3 regions of the Priestia sp. FSL W8-0524 genome follow, and region 1 is predicted to be linked to each of the others. Evidence: riboswitches for the same ligand, from Rfam matches in the RefSeq annotation. Region 1 holds a riboswitch; each other region holds the start of a gene.
The links. A riboswitch is a leader RNA that binds a small molecule or an ion and turns the genes downstream of it on or off. The one in region 1 is predicted to bind S-adenosylmethionine.
Positions count from the first base shown of each region.

Region 2: another riboswitch for S-adenosylmethionine. It lies ahead of NST66_RS04635 (hypothetical protein); the one in region 1 lies ahead of NST66_RS24270 (methionine ABC transporter ATP-binding protein).
Region 3: another riboswitch for S-adenosylmethionine. It lies ahead of mtnW (2,3-diketo-5-methylthiopentyl-1-phosphate enolase); the one in region 1 lies ahead of NST66_RS24270 (methionine ABC transporter ATP-binding protein).

Region 1 covers NZ_JBBOUG010000001.1:4,631,613-4,633,878, reverse strand. The annotation lists gene NST66_RS24280 (toprim domain-containing protein) at 1-196, shown strand, start outside; gene NST66_RS24275 (thioredoxin family protein) at 211-510, shown strand; SAM riboswitch class I at 691-798, shown strand; gene NST66_RS24270 (methionine ABC transporter ATP-binding protein) at 930-1,955, shown strand; gene NST66_RS24265 (methionine ABC transporter permease) at 1,948-2,266, shown strand, end outside.
Region 2 covers NZ_JBBOUG010000001.1:938,246-940,511, forward strand. The annotation lists gene NST66_RS04630 (amidohydrolase) at 1-970, shown strand, start outside; SAM riboswitch class I at 1,034-1,135, shown strand; gene NST66_RS04635 (hypothetical protein) at 1,204-1,446, shown strand; gene NST66_RS04640 (M20/M25/M40 family metallo-hydrolase) at 1,912-2,266, shown strand, end outside.
Region 3 covers NZ_JBBOUG010000001.1:989,607-991,872, forward strand. The annotation lists gene NST66_RS04875 (pyridoxal phosphate-dependent aminotransferase) at 1-767, shown strand, start outside; SAM riboswitch class I at 898-1,004, shown strand; gene mtnW (2,3-diketo-5-methylthiopentyl-1-phosphate enolase) at 1,086-2,266, shown strand, end outside.

The DNA of each region.
Region 1 (2,266 bases):
CAAAGAGGTATACATACTCGTTGACTCTGATGATTCAGGGAATAAGCTGAGAAAACAATTTAAACGAGAGCTTCCGGAAGCAGAGCATCTATATATTGATAAAATGTACCGAGAAGTTGCTGCCGCCCCTAGACATCACATAGCAACAGTATTGCTGAGTGCCAATATCGATGTTAATGCAGAATTTTTAACATAAAAGGAATGAGCAACATGCAAGAATGGAGCGAAAAACAGCTGGATGATCAGTTAAAAGAAGGAGAAAGAGCCTTTATCTTTTTCCATACGCCTTTTTGCGGGACATGTCAGCTGGCAAAAAAAATGTTAACCGTGGCAGAAGCGATGCTGCCGGATGTAACCATCGGAATGAGCAATTTAAATTATATGCCTTCAAAAGCAGAATTATTTTCTATTGAAAGCGTACCTTGTTTGATTGAAGTGGAAAATGGTGAAATGGTAAAAAAACTCTACGCGTTTCATTCCATCGAGCACGTACTCGAGGAGCTTCGATAATCAAACGTTTGTTTAAAATGAAGAAGTGGAAAGAGAGCGAACCGTTGGGGCTGTTGAAATCTTGGGATATTATCCCAAGAACAAAATCTGTTGACAGCCTATCTGACACATGCTAAAATCACACTCATGAATGTTCATAAATGAATGAATATTTCCCAAAAACAAAATAATTGTTGCGAACTCTTATCAAGAGAGGTGGAGGGACTGAGCCCTGTGAAACCCGGCAACCGTCAGACTAACTGAAATGGTGCCAATTCCTGCAAAGCTATGCGCTTTGAAAGATGAGAGAAAGGATTAAATATCGAGCCTTTCTGTCATGCGCAGAGAGGCTTTTTTAATGGGGAAAATTGTTTTACGGCTTTTTCATCCTATAGGGCAACCTAACATAATTAAGTTTTTATTAAAGAAGGTGAAGAAATATGATTACATTAACAGACGTTACAAAAATTTATCAGGCCAAAAGCGGTCAAGTAACAGCTGTTGATAATGTGAATCTAACCGTTAACCAAGGTGAAATTTACGGAATTATTGGTTATAGCGGAGCGGGGAAAAGTTCTTTGATTCGCTTGCTAAACGGATTAGAAACACCAACGACAGGAACGGTCGAAGTAGCAGGTAATGATATTGGAAAAATTAAAGGCGGAAAACTCAGAAAAGCTAGACAAGAAATTAGTATGGTATTTCAGCACTTTAATATCTTGTGGTCGCGTACGGTACGAGAAAATATTGCCTTTCCGTTAGAAATAGCAGGGATTTCAAAAGAAAAAAGAATGAAACGAGTAGACGAACTTATTAAGCTAGTCGGGCTTGAAGGGCGTGAAGATGCTTATCCATCACAGCTTAGCGGCGGACAAAAGCAGCGTGTTGGGATTGCTCGAGCGCTAGCGAACAATCCAAAAGTATTGCTTTGTGATGAAGCAACATCAGCGCTTGATCCTCAAACGACAGATTCTATTTTAGATCTGTTAGTAGATATTAATGAGAAGCTAGGGTTAACCATTGTATTGATTACTCATGAAATGCACGTCATTCGTAAAATTTGTCATCGAGTAGCCGTTATGGAAAATGGGGCAGTAGTAGAAGAAGGACAAGTGCTAGAAGTATTCAGAAAACCTAAGCAGCCGATTACAAAACGATTCGTTCAACAGATTTCTGAACCAGAGGAAACGTTTGAAACGATTGAACAAGTAAAAGAGCTGTATCCAAGCGGGCAAATTATTCAGCTGACGTTTGTTGGCGGAAAAGCAGAGCAACCGCTCATTACAACGATTTTAAAACAGTTTGATGTAACGATTAATATTTTGCAAGGAAAGATTTCTCATACACAAACAGGTTCATACGGGACGTTGTTCGTTCATTTAGACGGAGAATTAACAGAAGTTGAAAAAGTCATTGCATACATTCATGAGCAGCAGGTAGAAGTGGAGGTAATGACAAATGCTTGAGAAACTATTTCCAAACGTTATTTTAGATGATTTTATTCAAGCGACAAATGAAACACTATATATGACGGCTATTTCAGTTGTAGCCACATTTGTTCTAGGTATTTTATTGGGCTTGCTTTTATTTTTAACGTCCAAAGGACAGCTTTGGCAAAACAAACCTTTATATGCCATTGTGTCGGCGGTTGTAAATATCTTTCGTTCCATTCCATTCATTATTTTAATTGTTTTACTGATTCCATTTACCAAAGCATTGGTAGGAAGTATTTTAGGCGCTAATGCAGCGTTACCGGCTTTAATTGTTGGAGCAGCAC
Region 2 (2,266 bases), 3.7 Mb from region 1:
AAAGCCGGGACCTACTATCGCTATTCGAGCTGATATTGATGCGCTGCCAATTGAAGAAAAAACCAATCTGCCATTTGCTTCTGAAGTGAACGGTGTTATGCACGCATGCGGACATGATTTTCATACGGCTTCTATAATCGGAGCAGCCATTCTTCTCAAAGAGCGTCAGCAGGAGCTTTGCGGTACGGTTCGATTTATCTTTCAACCGGCCGAAGAAACGGCTTCTGGGGCAAAAATGCTCGTTGAAAAAGGTGTGCTCGAAGGAGTAGAAGCGATATTTGGAATGCATAACAAACCGAATCTTCCTGTAGGAACCATTGGTGTCAAATCGGGACCTTTAATGGCAAGCGTTGATCGTTTTGAAATTGACGTCAAAGGAGTAGGCGGTCACGCAGGTATTCCAGAAAAAACAGTAGATCCGATTGCTGCTGCTGGTCAAATTGTTACTAGTTTACAAACCATTGTCAGCCGTAATCTCAGCCCATTTCAAAATGTTGTTGTCAGCATAACTCAAATCCACGGAGGGAGCTCGTGGAACGTCATTCCTGACAAAGTAACGCTTGAAGGAACGGTGCGTACCTTTCAAGAAGAAGCGAGAGAAAAAATACCGGCTCTTATGAAACGAACTGCTGAAGGGATTGGAGCAGCTTTCGGGGCTTCAGTAGACGTTAAATGGTATCCGTATCTTCCTGTAGTAAACAATGATGATACGCTGGAAAAATTGGTTATTAACGCTGCAGAGAATCTTAGTTATCAAGTCGTAGAAGCTGAACAATCGCCTGGAGGAGAAGATTTTGCCGTATATCAGCAGCGTGTACCAGGATTTTTTGTATGGATGGGTACGGCTGGAGAATATGAATGGCACCATCCTTCTTTTTCATTAAATGAAGAGGCATTACTTGTAGCAGCTTCTTATTTTGCTAATCTAAGCTTTGACTTTTTGAATTCATTCCATTACCAAAAAAATTAAAATATTTTTATTTTTCTATTTACGCGGATGGAATTGTTTGATAAAATAAATTTTAAATTAAAAAAGTTATCACGAGTGGACGAGAGATCTGGCTCTTTGACTCCACAGCAACCTACGAATGTAAGGTGCTCCTACCAGCAAAGCATGTGCTTTGGGTGATAAAACGGGTGAAAAACTCATTTTGCATCAAAGCAAAATGAGTTTTTTTTATTTTTCTAAAAGGAGAGGGTTTTATGAGTCATACAGCAGTTGCAGCACATACAGGAGAGAAAGCATTAAAGGAAGCCGTAAAATTATTAGGAAAGCATTATCAAGTAGCTTATCGTGAATTAGAAACATTTTATGAAATTGTGGTCGAAAACCATGTTCGTACATATGCTGTAGGCATAGATATTAAAGATGTACAAAAAGCAAATGAACTAGAAATTTATTCATCATGCTGTTCCAAGCTTGAGCGAGTAGGCTGTCTTTTATAGAAGTCTGCTCGCGCCTCTATTTTTAAAGTGTTTTTAAATAGAAAGCATGTTTTTTGACAATTGAAGAATCTGGTGGGTATAATCATTACTCACTAGGTTTTAAAATTAATCATAAATTGTCGAAATTTTTACACAAATTAAAGGTTACATTCGAAATGAATTGTGGTATGTTATAAAACAAGAATATTTTATGAAAGGAGCATTGAAATGGAAATGTCTCTTGAACATGGAAACGATGCAGGAAGCGAACAGCTTATTGATCGTATCCTAGACTTTTTAGAAGATGACGAAAAGTAAAAAAAGAGTGTGCGGTGCTAGCCCTAGCCGCGCACTCTTTTTTTATCATGTGCGTCAAGGAAGCGCATACTATGATACATAGGGATAGAATGAAAGGGTCTCTGTCAAAGGGATTGACGAATCGTTTTGTTTGATGGAAAATTTAGAAAAAGGAAAGAGATGAAGGGTATGTCGAACAAAACATCTTTGTATCAAACAAAAGAACAGTTAAAGAAGCTTGTAAGCGAATTGGTTTCTATACCTAGCGTGACAGGAACGATGGCAGAAGTGGAAATGGCTGAATCGATAGCGGCGTATTTATTGAAGCTGCCTTACTTTCAAAAAAACGAGCAAGTTGAGCTTCATTCAACAGGAGACGGGCGATCGATTGTCACAGCTTTTGTTGAAGGGAAAAATACGAATAAAACAGTTGTATTAGTCAGTCATTACGACGTAGTGGATGTACAAGATTATGGACAGTGGAAAAAGGATGCTTTTCACGCTGATACGTTAACGAGTACTTTTTATAATGATATGGAACAAG
Region 3 (2,266 bases), 3.6 Mb from region 1:
TAGAGCTTGCAAAAGCAAAGATGGAAGTGATGCCGCTCACGGCTGAAAATCATTTTCTGCCCGTATACGAAGAGATAGGTGAACGTGCTAAAGAACAGGCAAAGCTCATGTTTTTAAACTATCCGAATAATCCTACCGGTGCAGTGGCAACGGCAGAATTTTTTGAAGACACCGTGGCGTTTGCTGCCAAGCACGATATTTGTGTGGTACACGACTTTGCCTACGGAGCCATTGGATTTGATGGTAAAAAGCCAATCAGCTTTTTACAGACTCCTGGTGCAAAAGAGACGGGAATTGAAATTTATACTCTTTCTAAAACGTATAACATGGCGGGATGGCGAGTTGGATTTGCTGTAGGAAATGAAAGTGTAGTAGAAGCTATTAATCTTCTTCAAGATCATATGTATGTCAGCCTCTTTGGGGCGGTTCAAGAGGCAGCAGCGGCAGCTCTGTTAGAATCTCAACAATGTGTGAATGATTTAGTTAAGCGCTATGAATCTAGACGCAATACCTTTATTCAAGGGCTTCAAGAAATTGGTTGGGACGTTACATCTCCAGCGGGCTCCTTTTTTGCATGGCTAAAAGTTCCTAAAGGATATACTTCTGAACAATTTTCAGATTTACTTCTTGAAAAAGCCCACGTTGTAGTGGCACCTGGAGTAGGCTTCGGAACATATGGTGAAGGCTATGTGCGCGTAGGACTGCTGACGGATGAAGAGCGCATGAGAGAAGCTGTATCTCGAATAAAAAAATTAAATTTATTTTAAAAACGCATTGACAATCCTTTTTGAGTTGGCTTAATATGTAAGAAGTTAACGAGATTAATAACCGATAAATCCTAGCGGTATTTTTTATTTAGTATATAATCTACGAATTCAATTTAAATAAATAGCAACTTTCTTATTAAGAGTAGGTGGAGGGACTAGCCCGATGAAGCCCGGCAACCGACTTAACGCATGTTAAGCACGGTGCTAATTCTTGCAGCAGCAGCTGAGAGATAAGAAGAGCAACGAAAGCCTCTTCTTAATCACAGAAGAGGTTTTTTTTTATTAACGATATTAAACAGCAAGGGAGTTTTTAGCATAATGAGTGAAATCGTTGCAAGCTACTTACTACATGACAATAAAGGAAATTTTCATAAAAAAGCGGAAGGAATCGCTTTAGGACTAACCGTCGGCTCATGGACAGATCTGCCGCTTTTAGATCAACAGCAGCTTCAAAAGCATAAAGGGCGCGTCGTATCCGTAACTGAGCTTCAAGACTGCGAACGTGTTAACGGATATTTAGGCGGAGAGGTTAAGCAGGCTATTGTCAAAATTGCTTATCCTACTGCCAACTTTTCAAGAGATTTACCGGCTATTTTAGTTACGGTTTTCGGAAAACTATCACTTGATGGAAAAGTGAAATTATTAGACTTGGATTTTCCTGATGAATTATTAGCTGAATTCCCAGGACCGCGCTTTGGAATAGAAGGTATACGAGAGAAACTAGGCGTTTATGACCGTCCGCTTGTGATGAGTATTTTTAAAGGCGTGATTGGAAGAGACATGACGTACTTAACAACTCAGCTGCGTGAGCAAGCGCTTGGCGGAGTGGATTTGGTTAAAGACGACGAGATTTTGTTTGATAGTGAACGAACACCTTTTGAAACTCGCGTTACAGAAGGAAAAAAAGTACTGAATGACGTATACGAAAAAACGGGACACCGCACGCTGTATGCTGTTAATTTAACGGGACGAACGTTTGAATTAAAAGAAAAAGCGAGAAAAGCAGCTGAGCTAGGAGCCGATGCTCTTTTATTCAACGTATTTGCTTACGGGTTAGACGTACTGCAGGCACTTCGAGAAGATGATGAAATTAACTTGCCGATTATGGCACACCCAGCTGTTAGCGGAGCGCTTACGCCATCAGAGTTTTACGGTTTTTCAAATTCATTACTGCTTGGAAAACTATTGCGCTTAGCCGGAGCAGATTTCTCACTGTTTCCATCACCATACGGAAGCGTAGCGCTTTCTCTTGAAGATACGACAGGCATTGCCTACGAATTAACGCGTCCTGTGTACAAATATAAGCAGACTTTCCCGGTTCCTTCAGCAGGAATTCATCCTGGGATGGTACCGCAGCTTGTGAAGGACTTTGGAATCGACAGCATTATTAATGCAGGAGGCGGAGTTCACGGTCATCCAGACGGCGCTATCGGAGGAGGAAAAGCATTCCGTGCGGCGATAGATGGAGTACTCTCTCATCAAACACTAGCCGAAAAAGC